DNA from 4 places in the Ruminococcus gauvreauii genome. Region 2 is predicted to be linked to each of the others. Evidence: riboswitches for the same ligand, from Rfam matches in the RefSeq annotation. Region 2 holds a riboswitch; each other region holds the start of a gene.
The links. Region 2 has a riboswitch for cobalamin ahead of NQ502_RS12140 (Ig-like domain-containing protein). Riboswitches for the same ligand answer to the same signal wherever they lie in the genome.
Positions count from the first base shown of each region.

Region 1 (4,215 bases), 1.6 Mb from region 2:
CCTTATCTTTTTCCGACCGACCGGTCGGTTCTGAAGTAAGTATACGCATTATCACATCAAAATGTCAAGTGTGTATGCATATTCTGACGCTTTCCGGAAAGTTTCCCATTCCATAGCAGGCCCTGTCATAGCAAACGAGCTGCCCATGCATAAAATGCCGGGCAGCTCCTCTGCTGTCACCTACTGTACATTCTCCGCTTCCAGTATACTCTGTGTCTCCTGCAGATCATGTACGGTTTTTTCTTTATTCTCCTGAGTTATCGTCCCACTCCATGCTTTTCCATCGACATGAACTTCAGCCTCTTCCACTGCGGCTACATCACTGTCGTAACCGTCGGATGACTTTTCGCCGTCATCATCTGCAGTTATCGTCGCGTATTCCACCTGATCAGTGCTCGATCCCTCCTGATTCTCCGGTTCCGCCACGGCATCGACAGATTCACTCGTAGCTAAACTCTCCGTTTCTTCTGCCTTTATCGCTTCTGCCGCGGCTGCACCCGATACAGACTCAGTTCTCGGTCCCTCCTGCTCCTCCGCTTCCAGTACGGCATCGACAGATTCGCTCGAAACTGAACTCTCCATTTCTTCTGCCTTAATTGTCTCTGTCGCGGCTGCACTCGATGCAAACGCTGTTGTGATCCCCGCTGCCAGTGCCAATGCGGCTGCAACTGCGGTGACCGACGCTTTTTTATATTTCATAATAGATTCAATCCTTTCTTTGATCGCATATCTGCTGAAACTTTTCGCCAAACCCGCTCCTCCCCTGTTTTCCTGCATCTGGATCAGCGTCAGCGCATAAGACGCCCTGGTGCTTATCCCCGATTCTTTTAATACTCCCTCGTCACATGCCAGCTCGATATCCCTGTTGACCAGAACATACATGATCCATACCATTGGGTTAAACCAGTATATGCATACCGTGATCAGCATAACGATACTCTTCAGGATATCCAGCCTTCTGATATGCAGAAACTCATGGAGCAGGACATAGTTAAGCTGTGCCTCACCCGAACATTCAAGTGATGCCGGAAGCAGTATCACAGGTTTTGCCACGCCATATGTCAATGGCGTTGTTATTCTGTCACTCACTCTGACACTGATTTGCCGCCTTATTCTGTGCTGTGCCAGCCATCTGTCAATATTTTCGTTTCCGGCCGGCACAGAAGAAGCAAATCCCCGTCTGCTCTGTACATTCACGATCGTGAAACAGGCAGCCAGGATTACGCTCCCGGTTATCCATACAGCCATACACAAAAATGACGATCCGCTGCGCAGTGCCAGATCAGCTTTACCGCCGCCAATCGATCCGGATGACAGAAAAGAACCTGTCATTTCCTGTACAGGCGTTCGTTCAAACAGGCAGAATATGCTGATGGGCGACGAAAATGAGAATGGTACAAACAGACGAATCACCGGTATCAGCCACAGGAGCTGAAACAACTGCTTCGGCAGTTTGTCAAGCGCCGCTGTTCTCATCACGATTATGGCAGCAATGATACATGCCGCCGAAAGATTCATTTGCAGAATACTCATAATCTCATCCTCACTCCGTCTCTTTTACAATCCTTCTCAATTCTTCCACAAGGTGTTCAGGCAGGTCTTTTCGTTCCAGAAGCGTGTTGATCAACAGGCCAGATGACCCGTCGAACATCTTATCAATCAGTTGATCCACTTCCGCTTTTTGTGCTTTCTCCCTGCTGATCAGCGCATGACACATGAAGTCCGGCTCCGAGCGCTGCACTGCTCCCTTATTAATCAGTTTCTTTATAATCGTATATGTGGTGGTACGCGACCACCCAACTTGCCTGTTCAGTTTCTCCACAAGCTGTTTCGCTGTCATATCACCCTCTTTCCACAATAGTTCCATTACATTCAGTTCTGAATCAAAAAACTTCATCATATGATTTACTTCCTTTCGTCTACTGCAATAGACTGCTAGCATGCCTTTAGTCTACAGCAGTAGACCAGAGAAGTCAATCCTTTTTACAGGATTTATTTTTTCTTAATAAATCCAGGCAACTATTCAGGATTATTGACATCACAAAACGCTGTGTGGTTTTTATCCCACACAGCGTTTTGCATGTCATTAAAGTGGATGAGGCTGCTTCGGTGCAATCACGAGCGTTTATACAGTTAAGAGGAAATATTGAAATTATTTTAGTTGCGGAGGAAAAATAATTCAATTTAACTGTTTACTAACCTAAGCATTCACCCTGCCGTTTAATCTTTGCATAATCCGTATTATTAAGGTCCTTAGCCGTTTGTTTATTCTTGGCATTCCATAAAAAAATGCCTACTCCGTTAATGAAAGTAGACACGAAATTTGTCATACGACAAATTAGGATGTTAAACTTTGCACGGAAGTTTCAACCTTGTACACAATAAGCAGGTTTCCTGACTTATAGATCATCGCTCTATTTCCCCTTCTCATACTCTCGTACAATGGGATTATGAAATATTGCTCCCTAAATACAGTGACCGGATCGCTTGGGATTCGCACCCAATTCCCTCTTCATCAAAAAAACTTTTGTTTCCCCGATGCACTTACTGTGGTAATATGGAATTATACAAGTAAATCTTACCATACCTGAAGAAAGGCGTCAAGTATTTCCATGAAAAAAATTCTTTTTATCGGTGACAGCATCACCGACAGTCACCGGCTGTTTACAGAATCTCCCTTTGATCTGGGGGACGGCTATGTGTCAGTGGTCCGTGAAATGCTGCCAGCAGACAAATATAAAATCATAAACAGAGGCCACGACGGTTTTACGTCCGAGGACGTATGCAAATGTCTTGATCGGGACTGCCTTGCGCTTGCCCCTGATCTTGTCACCCTGCTCGTCGGGGTAAACGATATCCCGGTTGAATTGTATACGGACCGTCCGCGAATTCCCGCAGAATTCACACGGTACTGCCGGCGTATTCTGGAGAATATCACATCGTCCGGAATCCCTTCTCTCATTTTACTGGAGCCCTTTATCTTCTCATCACCAGCACAATACCTGTGCTGGCATCCCTTTATCCGTCAGGAAAGTGAAATTCTCCAGGAACTGGCTTCATGCTTCGGCGCTGTCTTTCTTCCTCTCCATGAACGGATGAATGCACAAAATGATGACCGCGGCAATTCCATCCTCACCACGGACGGCATTCATCTGTCAGAAGCGGGCAGCCGTCTGCTTGCCTCGTCATGGCTTGCATGTGCCGCCCCGCTTCTGTAACACATTACTCCTGATTCATCTCGCGCTTGCGTTTTGTGACAAGGCCGCCGATCCTTCCTGTCTCTTTCGCTGAAAGGGTCCTCCATCCATTTTCCAGTACACGGTCCAGCAGTCCAAGCTCCTCAGCGATCTCATATTTCAGCTGTTCTTCCGGAGATATTTGATGTAGGTCGATATCCTTATTTTTCTTCATAAAAAAGTCACACTCCTTTTCTCTTTGGAGTATGACCTTTTTTTTCTGTTTTATTCTTTATTTCGGGTAACAGTTCAGGACGGCGGGGAAATTGGTGCAGAAAGCTGCGTCAAGCTTGCTTGTAAGTCGCTTTTACGCACCAATTTCCACATTGGATGAACATCCGATGCTTCTTGACCGGCTTTTTCGGTCAAGAAGATACGCCGTCCTGAATAGTTACTATTTTGGAATAATAATTGCGGCTATAATGTATGCCAGAATTCCGGAACCTCCAAGGCATGAAAACAATACCCAGCCGAGTCTCACAAGTGTTGGATCAATGTTAAAATATTCCGCAATTCCGCCGCATACACCTGCAAGCATGTAATTTGTTGATGAACGATATAATCTCTTATTTTCCATTACGATTCCTCCTTATCTATTTTTCAAAATCAATCGTGATATCTCCCACGCTGCATTTCGCATCGATCGTTCTTTTCGCTGCTTCACTTCCGATCTCTATGTCGTCATTTACATGCCACTCCTGGTCCCCATAGGAAAGACGCCCCAGGCTGCATTCGCCCGAAAAATAATAATCAGCCATACTTTCCGTCATTGTGCATGCGATCCGCCCGGCTGAACAGTCAAAATCCGATTCGCTGCTCTCAAGCAGAGCAATACTGATGGATCCGGCCCCAACTTCGAAGTCCGCATCCTCCGCCCTAATAAGTCCGTCACACACGAATTCCCCGCCTCCTGCATCTACAGTCACTTCCTGTGCAGTCAGGCGATCTGTTTCCAGGCTCCCGCCCTTGATATTCAGTT
Region 1 covers NZ_CP102290.1:896,266-900,480, forward strand. The annotation lists gene NQ502_RS04385 (M56 family metallopeptidase) at 181-1,533, opposite strand; gene NQ502_RS04390 (BlaI/MecI/CopY family transcriptional regulator) at 1,544-1,900, opposite strand; cobalamin riboswitch at 2,368-2,563, opposite strand; gene NQ502_RS04395 (SGNH/GDSL hydrolase family protein) at 2,613-3,218, shown strand; gene NQ502_RS04400 (small, acid-soluble spore protein, alpha/beta type) at 3,223-3,411, opposite strand; gene NQ502_RS04405 (PspC domain-containing protein) at 3,631-3,813, opposite strand; gene NQ502_RS04410 (DUF4097 family beta strand repeat-containing protein) at 3,830-4,215, opposite strand, start outside.
Region 1: another riboswitch for cobalamin. It lies ahead of NQ502_RS04390 (BlaI/MecI/CopY family transcriptional regulator); the one in region 2 lies ahead of NQ502_RS12140 (Ig-like domain-containing protein).

Region 2 (4,215 bases):
ACACATACAAAATTCGCATCCTTCGTCTCACTGTTCCAGAAACCTGTATAGATATATCCATCGGAATACCGGATCGGAGAATTCGGCTGTCCGCCGAGCTCATCTTTGTACACCCAGAGAGACTCCAGTGTACTTGCATTGAATGCCTGGATCCGTCCATTCGAGAGGCCGACAAAGATCATCCCGCCGCCGTATGTCGGAGGGACAATGGAGAAGTTGCTGCTTCCCGCCATCGTTCCCGTGGCGACGACATCCCCGGTCTCTTTGTTGATCTTGAGGAGGCTTCCGTCAAAATAACAGTACATGTATCCGTCGACAAGAATCGGCGAGCTGACTGCCTTCCAGCCAAAATCCGCACCGATTTTCTTTCCCCATTTCAGATGAGTCTCTGTTGAGGCTGTCGGCGTAAGCGCCTGAGTGATCGCCATATTATCCGGGCTGCTCCTGTAATCGTACCACTCTGCATCCAGTTCCGGAAGTGTGACATCGGCGGCCTCCTTCACCGTGACCGTCAGATACGGGGCTACCAGCGGCGTATCATATTCTCCGTCACATTTCGCCGAGACGTAATACGTTCCCGCCGTGTCAAACTGAAAGGTAACGTTGCCCCCGGCATCCGTTACAGCGCCTTCGACAGCCTCTGAGGTCCCCAGATACCCTTTTGGATCTGCCGCATCCGGTGTGATCAGTATCAGCTGGGCATCCTCCACAGCCTTTGTCTGCTGGTCGATCATGCTCTGCGCATAATTTCCAAAATACGCATAGCAGTATCCCTTTAGCTGCAGTGAAATATCTTCCCCCGCCTCTGCCTCAATGCTGCTGACCTTTTCGCCGTCCGCAAAAAACATGCCGTAGTTGTCCAGGTAGTAGTCGTCCTGATAGAAAAAGAACTCCACCTCATCGTCCTGTCTGAGCACGCAGTCATTTGCAGAATAACCGGTGTAGCCGTAGTCCGTCTCCACATCGTCGTGCGGCATGGCGCCGTTGACTGCGAAACTGATACTGCTGGTTGAAACGCCGTTCAGCTTTGTGATAAACCCGGCAGAATTGACCTCCAGATAATCGCCAATGTTTTCTTTTGTCACATCATACAGATCAATATGCATCTGCACAAGGGCATCAAGAGGTGTGATGTCTCCCTCGCTGACATTCGGTCCATATGTAAATCCATAGGATTTTGCCAGATTGGAGGGGATCTCTGAGGTCTTTGGAAGATAGAAGAATGTATCCCCCTGTTTCATCGACATCCTCACATTTGCCTTGCCTGCCCCCACCGTCACTTCCTGCGCAGCAGCAGGTGTCTGATGTTCCAGGCCGTCTGCGGCAGCCTCCGGAACCTCTTCCTCCGTCTTCTGCACAGCATCTTCCTGTTCACCCTCTTCCTGAAGACTCTCCTCCGGTTCGGGCTCGTCCTCCGACGATGGTTCCTCCGCGGAGGCATCGCCGTTCTCTGTCTCTTCCAAATCTCCGGCTATGGGAACCGGAAGGTCTTCCACCGCTCCAAATGCCGCAGTCGGAACAGACGTCAGGATCATCAGTGCCGCCAAAATCATACTGATGACCTGTCTTTTCAACTTCTTCATACAGATTTGCTCCTTTTCTCTTATTTTTTGACCACAGAAAAAAATGAAATTGCACAAAAAAAAGAGCCGTAACAGGCTCTACCTTTAAAAAGGGACCTTTTTGCATACAACAAATAAAGGTCCTGGATTCTCTTCTCAATCCGCCTTGCTTACGAATCTTTTTTCACAAACTGCGTTGTTGTATCCTGACTCGGGTTCATCCTACTAAAAGCGCCTTCCCGGATTTCATCCAGTGGCATCCTGCTTTGTTCGTCCCCCATACAGTAGAGATAGGCTGTCCCGGATTCTCACCGGGTTCCGTTTAAACAGGCACGCCGTGCCTGACCGCAGTTCTTATTCAGTTTATACTATGGTGTTAATCATTAATTTAGATGATTCTAAGTTATTTGTCAAGATATATTACATAAACCGAGTGTTTTTTTCGAATTTAAAAATGGGAGCGTCTTTATCAGACACTCCCATACCTCTCTGACAAATATCAGATTTTAACAACGCCTTTTGTAACCAGTGCTTTCTGTGCCGCTTCACAGATCTGTGTAGCTGCAGTTCCGTCATGTACAACAACGCCAGGTTTCTTTCCGTTCTGTACACAGTCCACGAATTCTTTCATCTCTTCCACGTATGCCTGCTGGAAACGTTCCGGGAAGTTACGTACACATTCCTGAACAACACCGTGTTTGTCATAGATCACTGCAAGATTCTTAGCCGGAACCGGGCTCACACGGATGCTTCCCTCTGTCCCGATGATCTCTGTCTCAATATGATAGCCGTGTACTGCAGCTCTTCCCACATGAAGCTGTCCCATGGCGCCATTCTTAAATGAGAAAGTAGCGCATGCTGTCTCAACATCGCCCTGCTCAGCAAATCTCGGATGTTTCACCGTGCTTCCGATCGCATATACTTCTTCCGGATCATCACCGAGGAACCAGCGCATCAGGTCGATATCATGGCTGGCCATATCCATCATGATGCCGCCGCTCTTCGGAACGTATCCGCTGTCCAGTAAGCTCTCTGCGTCCGCATCCGGGTCCACTCCGGTAGCTTTTACGAGGTAAGGTTTGCCGATTGCGCCTTCATCGATTTTCTTCTTCGCATATGCATAGGAAGGATCATATCTGCGCATGAAGCCGAGCATAAACACGAGATCCGGGTACTGCTCTACTTCTTTTTCTGTTGCGTAGCATTCGTCGAGTGTAACGGCAAGCGGTTTCTCGCAGAAGATATGTTTTCCGGCTTTTAATGCCAGTGAAATCTGCTCCGGATGAAATGTAGACGGGGATACGATCACGACTGCATCGATGTCCGGATCCTGACACATTTCTCCAAAGTCAGCGTATGTCTTAGCCACACCCAGTTCGTTTTTTGCATACTCAAGTTCCGCCGGAACAACGGAGCAGGCTGCAACCAGTTCAGCTGCCGGCACGCCAAATGCCAGATTGTTCGCATGTGCACGTCCAAGTCTTCCTAACCCAACAATACCAATTCTTACTTTCTTCATTCTCCAATTCCTCTCTTCACTGTGATTTCTCTCTTCCAAAGTTCAGATCTATATAAATCGTCCGCCGATTTATACATTAATCATATCATAACAAATCCTATTTCTCAATTCTTTCGTAATATTGCACAGATGTCTTTTTATTTTCACAGAATCTTCAGGTAATTATGATGGGCTGCGGACAGATTTTCACATTCTTGCTTGCCGCCTTATTCCCAGTTTTTGCAGACATCCACCCACTTTGAAAAACCTGAATATTTCTCAAGTTCAGGAATGGTGAGTTCGATTGCGCTACTGCTGCTCCCGCATGCAGGGAATACTGTCTCAAACCTTCTCAGTGATTCATCGAGGCACACCTGGACTTCACTGTTGACTGCAAATGGGCATACGCCTCCGACAGAGTGCCCAACCATATCTTCGACTTCCTCCGATGACAGCATTTTTGCTTTTGTATGGAAGGTGCCCTTATATTTGACGTTGTCTATTTTCGCATCCCCGGCTGTCACGATCAGCACACACCCGTCGTCCACTTTGAAGGAAAGGGTCTTTGCGATTCTTTTCGGTTCACATCCGACCGCCTGCGCCGCCAGCTCAACCGTCGCGGATGACACCTCAAACTCCTGTACTCTCTCCTCCAGTCCATACTGCCTGAAATATTCTCTTACCTTTTCAATCGCCATTTTTGTTCTCTCCCTGCTGTATACTCATTTTTTCACCCATCCCCGGTACGAGCGGTTCATCGGTGCTTCTTTTCCCGGATCCGCAGCCTCAGTCAAACGCTTCAGGCCGTCAGATGCAACCATGACAACGGTCTCCTCATGCATAAAATCTGTTATGTTGGCGTCAAACAACACGTTTGCCTTTGCCGGAAATTCTTCATCTCCGTCCCAGAACAGAAAACGGATCGGCAGGCAGGAAAATGCCATTGCCTGAAATCCCGCATCTGAATAGCGGATTCTCTCGAATCCCAGCTTTTCCCCCGCCTCCAGCAGCTGGTCAAGCCTGCCGCCAAACACACGTGCGAACGGATTCACCGTCTGCTCAAAAAATGCCTTTGTGAACACGCTTGCACGGGGCACATCCTGAAATGCCACCCACTGCCCGGAGAGCACCGGTTTTTCTTTGGAATAATAAAAC
Region 2 covers NZ_CP102290.1:2,511,645-2,515,859, reverse strand. The annotation lists gene NQ502_RS12140 (Ig-like domain-containing protein) at 1-1,583, opposite strand, end outside; cobalamin riboswitch at 1,741-1,927, opposite strand; gene iolG (inositol 2-dehydrogenase) at 2,062-3,081, opposite strand; gene NQ502_RS12130 (YbaK/EbsC family protein) at 3,288-3,758, opposite strand; gene NQ502_RS12125 (DUF3786 domain-containing protein) at 3,783-4,215, opposite strand, start outside.

Region 3 (4,215 bases), 490 kb from region 2:
CCCTCATTCAGCATCAGCCCCCACTCCGGAGTCGGAGCCTGGGCCCCAAAGCCCAGAAAAGACAGCGCTGCCAGCTCCAGCATCATCGTGCCGATATCTGTTGCAGCAGTCACAACCATCGTCGTGATCATATTGGGGAGCACATGTTTCAGAATTATGTTTTTTGTGCTGGTTCCGGTTACGACAGCCGCCTCCATATACAGATTGTTCTTAATCTTCAGAACCATACTCCTCGCCAGTCTCGCATACTTTGTCCAGCTCACAGCGGCTATCGCGATCACGGCATTGACCATATTGGGCCCCAGAAGACCTGCTATCGCGATCGCCAGTACAAGTCCCGGAAAAGAAATCATCATATCAGCCAGCCGCATGATGACAGCATCGACCGCACCGCCAAAGTAACCGGCGATCACACCGAGAGCCGTACCGACGACCAGGATCACCGCCACCAGGATCAGCGTCATCGTCAGGGATGACCTGGTGCCATAGATCACCCTGGATAGTACATCTCTGCCAAGTTTATCTGTCCCGCACGTATACGTGCCGTCCGGTGCCTTTAAAGAATCCGACATCACCGCATCATACGGGTCATGCGGAGAGATCAGCGGTGCCAGTAACGCCACACCTACAATGATCAATGCCAGGACAGAAAACATCGTAAACTGTTTATGAGACTTTAGAAACTTCAGTATCTTCACGTTATCTTTCCTCCTTCAGCCTGGGATCCAGCCGGTTATAGGAGAGATCCACCAGCAGATTAATTCCCATATACAGCAGCGCAATCCACAGCACATATCCCTGTACCAGCGGATAATCCCGGCAGGAGATCGCTTTGACCGCCATGCTTCCCAGTCCCGGCCAGTTATAAATGATTTCAACAACTGCAGTACCACCGAGCAGACTCCCCAGAGAAATTCCCAGAAGTGTGACCAGCGGCAGCATGGAATTCGGGAGCACATGCTTCCAGAGAATCGTACTCTCTCTGATGCCCCGCATCCTTGCTCCCGTCACATAGTCCTGCCGTAGTTCTTCCAACACTGCAATGCGTACCTGCCGGGTATACTTTGCCGACATGGAAAATGCCAGCGTTACCGCAGGAAGAATCAGTGATTTAAAATCCGTACTTCCCCCCGATACGGTAACCCATCTGAGCGTAACACCGAAAATACTGAGCAGAATCAAACCGACCCAGAAGCTTGGGATTGAGACTCCCATAAAGGTCAGCCCCCGCACCAGGTAATCCGGCCATCGGTTCTGGTATACAGCCGACAGAATCCCCAGTGGAATGGACACAGCCAGCATGATGATCAGTGAGAACAATGCCAGTTTCAGGGTCGGCCAGAAACAAGAAGTCAGTTTTTCCACGACAGGTACTTTCATAGAATAAGAAGTACCCATATCCCCGGTCAGAACACCCTTCAGCCAGGTTCCATATTGAATGAGAAACGGTTTGTCCAGGCCAAGTTCCGCCCGTGTCTGTTCGAGAAGCTCCGGAGTCGGCACGTTCCCGCACTCAGTCAGCATGATTTCCGCGGGGTCCCCCGGAGAAAGATACGTCAGCCCAAAAGTAAAAAAACTGATGCCAAACAGCACAACTAAAATCTGTATCAATCTTCTTCCCAGTTGTTTCTTATTCACAATCCTTCATCCTCCTGCAGCTTCTGTTTTGTTATCATATCACCTCTCCTTTCCGATCTGTTCTTCCAGATATCTGATAAATTCATGCGCCATCTCCGACAGAGAATCCTTGATTCGTTTGATATATCCGAATGAGACACTGTTTTCGCTTCCTCTGACAGGAATCGCCTTGATTTGATATTCCTTATACTTATCTTTTAGAAAACTGCTGTCAACCGAGCAGTAATCTGTATGTTTCAACAGCTGTATCAAAAAATGATCGCTGTTTGTACAGGCGATCTCCTGTCTGCCGGATCTGTTTAACCCCTCCCCATTCAAAACACCTAAATGCTTCGACAGAGAGTGAATGTCCTCTCTTCTCTGAATCAGCTTTACAGCCTCCAGGTCCTTTTCTGAAACGCACCGCCTGTCGAACAGCGGATTCTTTTCGCTGCAGAACAAAAAAAGTGATGTTTTCGCCAGTTCATGGAATTCCAGACCTTTCGTTCTCAGCCTTTCTTCAAATACCGGCTGATTTCTTCTGGATATGTAAGTAAAGCCCAGCTCCGCACTCCTCCGGTGCACCCATACCACGATATCTTCAAAGTCGCCTTCTCTGAGATCCAGATGTGGTTTTCTATACGCTTTCAGCCCGTAAAATTCTGCGAGAAGCGTTGACAGATTATTACTGGGTGTACAGCACACCGTCAGTCCCTCTTCTCTTTCTCCCTTTAGACTATTCAGCATTTCAAAATTCTTCAGCGTACTCAGTGCATACCGGTAGACCTGCTCTCCCTCTCTCGTCAGCGTAACCCCGCTTCTGTTCCTGACAAGCAGCACCATGCCCATCTCTTCTTCCAGCGCCTTGATAACCTTACTGACATTCGGCTGTGTCGTGATCAGCACCTCCGCTGCTGCATGAAAACTCCCCAGATCAACACTTGTCACAAAATACTGCAACTGCTTGATATCCATATGTCCCCCTTTTCATTCTCCATAGTCAATGCTAAATTTACTGACGCCGTCTTCAGAATAAAAACAAAAATAATTAAGGGAGGAAGGTTCTTGGTGCCTTTCTCCCGGTGTTTGCAGCGCGATCCCCCCTGAGGGGTTAAAAAGCAGAAAAAAAATGCTTCATTGCAATAAAAAAATGCGCACAATAAGTGCGCATAAGCATGTAATCAATTTACATTTGCTTCGCTCACACCTATACACCGTAGGCATTGCCATTCACATAAAAGCAGGTCTCCTGGCTTAAAAGCATTGTCTACTTCCCTTCCCGGATATGATATTTTCATCCAGTGGTTATGAAGTCGACCCTTTTTTCACAGTGACGGGATCGCATTGGATTCTCACCAATTTCCCTATTAATCCTGAAACAGGAACTTTTATGACTCTTTTTAAATCAAAATTACTATAACATACTTTTTTGTATTTTTCTCTCTTTTTTTTTGTTTTTCCCATTCCATTTTGTTATCACCCCTGGTGCAGTAATTTTTTAAAACTTTCACAAATGATATTGACTTTTCGCAGGATCGGTCTTATAATCAACATATGAACAGTTATTCATATGTTTCATCATTTAATTATAGAAACGGAGAGGATAAGTTATGAAACGCATGGAAGAATCGCTTGGACCTCAGCACAAAGAAACCTGTGGCTGCGGGCATGAACATCATGAGCACCACGACCACCATGAGCACGACCATGAATCCTGCGGCTGCGGGCATGAGCACCATGACCACGGGCATGAGTCCTGCGGCTGCGGGCATGAGCACCATGACCACGGGCATGAGTCCTGCGGCTGCGGCCATGAACATCATGAGCACGCTTTTCACAGCGGCAATACTGCCGAACTACCGGATGACGGCCACGAAAAGAGCGTTTACATTTTAGAAAATCTCGGCTGTGCCAATTGTGCAGCTAAGATGGAGCAGAAAATACAGGAACTCCCCGGTGTGTCTGCAGCCAGCATCACGTTTGCCACAAAGCAGCTGCGTATATCCGCCGACGGCCAGGCCGCATTGATTCCACAGATCCAGAGTATCTGCTCCTCCATCGAATCAGAAGTTCGCGTCGTGCCGAAGGATACTATTTCTGCAGGCAGCAGCAAAACTAAAACTTATATCCTTCAGAATCTCGGATGTGCCAACTGCGCTGCAAAGATGGAGCAACGGATCAACCAGCTCACCGATGTGGAGTGTGCATCCATTACCTTTGCCACAAAGCAGCTGAAACTCACAGCAAAATCGCCGCAGCGTCTGATTCCAGAGATTCAGAAGATCTGCAACGCGATTGAGGACGGTATTGAAATTGTCGAAAAAGAATCCTCTGTGCGCAGCCATGAAGCCGTTGCTGCAAAAAAGGGGATGTCGGAAAGCACCCGCGCCCTGACAGAAATCATCATCGGGGCGGTCCTTTTCATCGCCGGTGAAATACTGGAACATATGGGCTTTGGAACTGCCGTCACACTCCCCATCTATACTGTCGCTTATGCGGTCCTTGGCTGGAAAGTCATCTGGACAGCGATCAGGAATATTGCCAGAGGACAGATATTTGATGAAAACTTCCTGATGAGTATCGCAACGCTGGGTGCCT
Region 3 covers NZ_CP102290.1:3,000,961-3,005,175, reverse strand. The annotation lists gene nikC (nickel transporter permease) at 1-698, opposite strand, end outside; gene nikB (nickel ABC transporter permease) at 700-1,638, opposite strand; gene NQ502_RS14260 (LysR family transcriptional regulator) at 1,678-2,592, opposite strand; cobalamin riboswitch at 2,840-3,022, opposite strand; gene NQ502_RS14255 (heavy metal translocating P-type ATPase) at 3,228-4,215, shown strand, end outside.
Region 3: another riboswitch for cobalamin. It lies ahead of NQ502_RS14260 (LysR family transcriptional regulator); the one in region 2 lies ahead of NQ502_RS12140 (Ig-like domain-containing protein).

Region 4 (4,215 bases), 450 kb from region 2:
AGCCGGCACTCCCCGGTGTCCGCCTCTTTCATATCAAGATTAAACGCCGCCGTGAGATGTTCGCTGAATCCTCCGCCCAGCGGACCGGTGCTCAGTACTCTCCGTTTTCCTGCAAAACGGATCACTGTGGCACTTTGCAGGCTTATCATCTGGTCTGATCCAAACTGTTTCATATCCTCACCTACGCAAATTTCCTGAATGGCTTTTCTGCACTCTGATGTTTCAGGTTTTCCAGTACCTCAGCTATACTGCTGCAGAAAACCAGATCCTTGCATACAGCCGAAAACAGACGGCTGCTCTCTTTTGGATCCCTCATGGACAACACGGTACTGCCGTTTATCACAGCCTGTGTGATCAGCTCCAGATTCCTCCGGTTCATGGACCCGCATGGAAAACCGGAATCGATCACAAAACGGCAGTGTTTCATTCTTTCGGCTGCCTGTCTCAGATGAATCGCGGATACCGGTTCAAATGCCTCCTCCTGCACAACATGAGTACAGATCGCGCGCGCTATCTGGGCATCCACATCGTTCTCATGCAGCACACCGCTCGCAGTTCCGTATCCGCCCCTCTCCAGGCTCCTGTACAGCGGAATCGCAGTACCGCAGCCCGGAACTACAAAGACTTCTTCCTCATAGTTTCCGGTCAGCTCCACGCTTCCAAGCAATTCATTGTACCTGGCACCCTTTACATTGTACAGTTCCTGCAGCGTGCCGCTTCTGATCACATCCTCCGGCGCACCCTGTGCGATCACTTTTCCATCCTTGACCATCAGCAGAGTCTGGCAGCCTTTTGCAGCAAGGTCAATATCATGCAGAGAAAGGATTGCGGTAATCCCGAGCGTACGGCAGAGATTATTTAAAATCTGTATGATTTCAACTTTGTGGTGAATATCCAGATGGCTGGTCGGCTCGTCGAGTATGATCAGTTCCGGCTGCTGCACAAGCGCCCGGGCGATCATCACTTTCTGCTTTTCACCGTCGCTGAGCTCACTGTAATATCGCTCCGCCAGATGCTCTACTCCCACCTGTTCAAACGCCCCGTTGATGACCTCATAGTCTTCCTTTTCCAGCTTTCCCCAGAAATTCGTATGGGGATAGCGTCCCATGGAGACGAGTTCATATACCGTCATCAGCGCAGGGGCGGACTGTTCCGTCAGCACCACCGCCAGCTTTTTTGCGAGTGCATTTTCCCGCAGGCTGCTGATATCTGTCCCGCCAATCTGCACGGTCCCTGAGACGGGCGCAAGCAGGCCTGAAAGCGTACGCAGAATAGTGCTCTTGCCCGCCCCGTTGGGACCGAGGAGGCAGATCATCTGTCCTTTCAATCCTTCCAGATTCACTCCCTCCACCACAGTCTTATTCTCATAGCCTGCATTCACCTGAACTGCATTTACAATCAATTCATTCTTCATCTTATATCAGCCTTTCTATAGTTCCTGACCCTTCTGGCGGATCAGGAGGAATACTACCAGCGGCGCTCCTACGACCGAAGTCAGCGCACTCAAAGGAAGTTCAACCGGGCTGAGCAGCAGCCTGGTACCCAGATCGCAGATTCCTGTCATCAGCGCCCCGCAGATGCAGACAGCCGGCAGCACAACTCTGTTATCGGAAGTCTTAAGGAGCATGCGTACAATATGCGGGACAGCAAGTCCGACAAAAGAAATCGGTCCTGCAAAAGCAGTTACAAGTGCTGTCAGCACACTGGAAATGAACACAATCATAATGCGGAAACGCTGTATTCTCACACCCATCGATTTTGCATAGCGCTCCCCCAGCATCATACTGTTCAATGATTTACCCATGAAGAGAGCTGCAGCCAGAAACGGAATCCCGACCACATAAAGCACGGCTACCTGCTCCCATGTAATTCCGGCAAAGCTTCCGAGTGACCAGCGATAGAAACCCGTCACCTTCTCCTTATCGGCCAGCGCGGAGAGCATGCTGGTCACGGCACTGCAGACAAATCCTGCCATCAGCCCGATGATCAGCAGCGTCGATATACTTTTCACTTTTCTGGAAGCCCAGATGACACAGAGCATGACCGCCATTGCGCCGATAAATGCACCTGCGACCATTCCCATCGGAGGTATGCTTTTCATCCCGAAGCTGAATCCTCCGAGCGTCACAAGTCCGACAAACAGTGTGGAACCCGATGAAATGCCCAGCACATACGGTTCTACGATCGGATTGTTGAAAAACACCTGCAGCAGTACGCCTGCGGCGGCAAGGGCAGCTCCCCCAATGACGGTAGCGAGCGTTCTCGGGAGCCTGATGTTCTGTACAATCGCACGGTTTGTCTCCGCCACATCCGGACTCCCGGTAAAAATCCCCAGGATTTCACTCATGGATATTGACACCGATCCGAGTGCAATATTCAGTAAAAAGACAACCACCGCCGCGGCTGCGAAAATTCCCAGCAGCATTACTCTGCGTGAATGATTCTCATTGGTTTTCAAACTTACTTTCCCTCCTCTTATATCAGAAAAATCCCGTATTGAGGATTTCTTCTCAATACGGGATCGCTATCATCCTTTTACCGTACCTCCTGAATTCGAAGAGTCCTGTACGCCTTATCATACCGTGTGTTCTGACTTATACATCAACATGATTCTCCGCCTTCCCGAATACTCTCAGTGGCCGAACTTTTCGTTCCCGGAAAATCACTCCGTAATTACAGCAGCGCTCCTGTGCGGGATTCTCACCCGTCTTCCTGGCCTGTACGTTCCCAAACGGCCCGCATCAGCCAAAACGGCATCATAGTGTTTTTTATCATTATATTTTCTTGGGCTCAATATGTCAACTGTCGGATTTTTCCGCTGTTAATTCTCCAGTCCTGCCTCTTCATTGGTAACTCCGTCGTCCGTCTGTGTATTTCCGCCTTCAACATCTTCATCGTCCTCCAGCGGCTCCGGAACAGAAGTATCGGAGACACCCTCTGAAGTGCGGTCCTCACCTTCCATATCAAAGATCTCTTCGAGTGAGATGCCATCGTCAGCTGATTCCCCATCCGTTCCTTCATCCGGAAAAATATTCATATAGGGCAGAATCTCCGACATGATATTGTGTGCGAGATACTGCGCATAAGTGCTGATCGACTGAATCTCTACATTCGGTTCGTCCACAACGGTGTATATCACCACCTGCGGATCGTCAAGCGGTGCAAAGCCGACATACGAAATCAGATATTTGCCATTTCCCCGCGGAATCTTCTGAGCCGTACCGGTCTTTCCTCCCATGCTGTATCCATCCACCTTGGCATATTTTCCGGTACCATTGCTTGCGACAACCGCACCCATGTATTCCCTGATATGAGCTGATACTTCTTCAGACACGGTCTGTTTCATAAGTACAGGTTCTACGTTTTTTATGACTGCACCATCGCTGTTGAGAACCTTGCTCACGATATGCGGCTGATAATAATATCCCCCGTTGATCACAGAGCAGATGGCAGCCGTCTCCTGAATCATCGTGCAGGTATATCCCTGCCCGAAAGACGATGTGGCAAGTTCCGTCTGCCCCATCGTATCTGTTGTATGCGTAATACCGGATGCCTCGCCCGGCAGATCGATGCCTGTCCTTAATCCAAAGTTAAAGACATTCTGATAGCGGATGAAATCCTCCACGCCCATCTTCTCCGCCATTTGCATCAGTGCTGAATTGCAGGAATTTTTCATTACCTCCGACAGGGTCTGCGTCTCATGGGCTCCGGGATAGACGGAACATTTGATCGTCTCACCGGCGACCACCTCATATCCCCCGCAGTAAAAGGTATCATCGTAGGAGATGTCCCCGCTCTCAAGAGCTGCCGCCACAGACATCGGTTTCACCGTGGAGCCAGGCTCATACGCATCGCTGATACAGTAGTTTTTCCAGATGCCGTTCAGGTTATCCAGCATGGTCTCATTTGACATTTTGTCAATCTCTTCCTGCGCATAGAATGGGGTCAGATCCCTCGGATTATTGAGATCATAGGGATCCGAACTGCCCATTGCCAGAATTTCTCCTGTATTGGGATTGGCAACCACGACGCCCACATTTTTGGCGCCTTTTGCGCCGTTCGGACCATTTGCAAGCCCATCCATCAGATCCTTAATGTATTTTTCCACCGTTTCCTGAATATTGACGTCAATCGTTGTAACCACACTGTTTCCGCTCTGCGGCTCAATAATTGTCTGTTCCACGTCGGCATCCGAATTAAAGTACCCGTACTGCC
Region 4 covers NZ_CP102290.1:2,961,548-2,965,762, reverse strand. The annotation lists gene NQ502_RS14090 (adenosylcobinamide amidohydrolase) at 1-173, opposite strand, end outside; gene NQ502_RS14085 (ABC transporter ATP-binding protein) at 182-1,414, opposite strand; gene NQ502_RS14080 (FecCD family ABC transporter permease) at 1,430-2,458, opposite strand; cobalamin riboswitch at 2,585-2,713, opposite strand; gene NQ502_RS14075 (peptidoglycan D,D-transpeptidase FtsI family protein) at 2,822-4,215, opposite strand, start outside.
Region 4: another riboswitch for cobalamin. It lies ahead of NQ502_RS14080 (FecCD family ABC transporter permease); the one in region 2 lies ahead of NQ502_RS12140 (Ig-like domain-containing protein).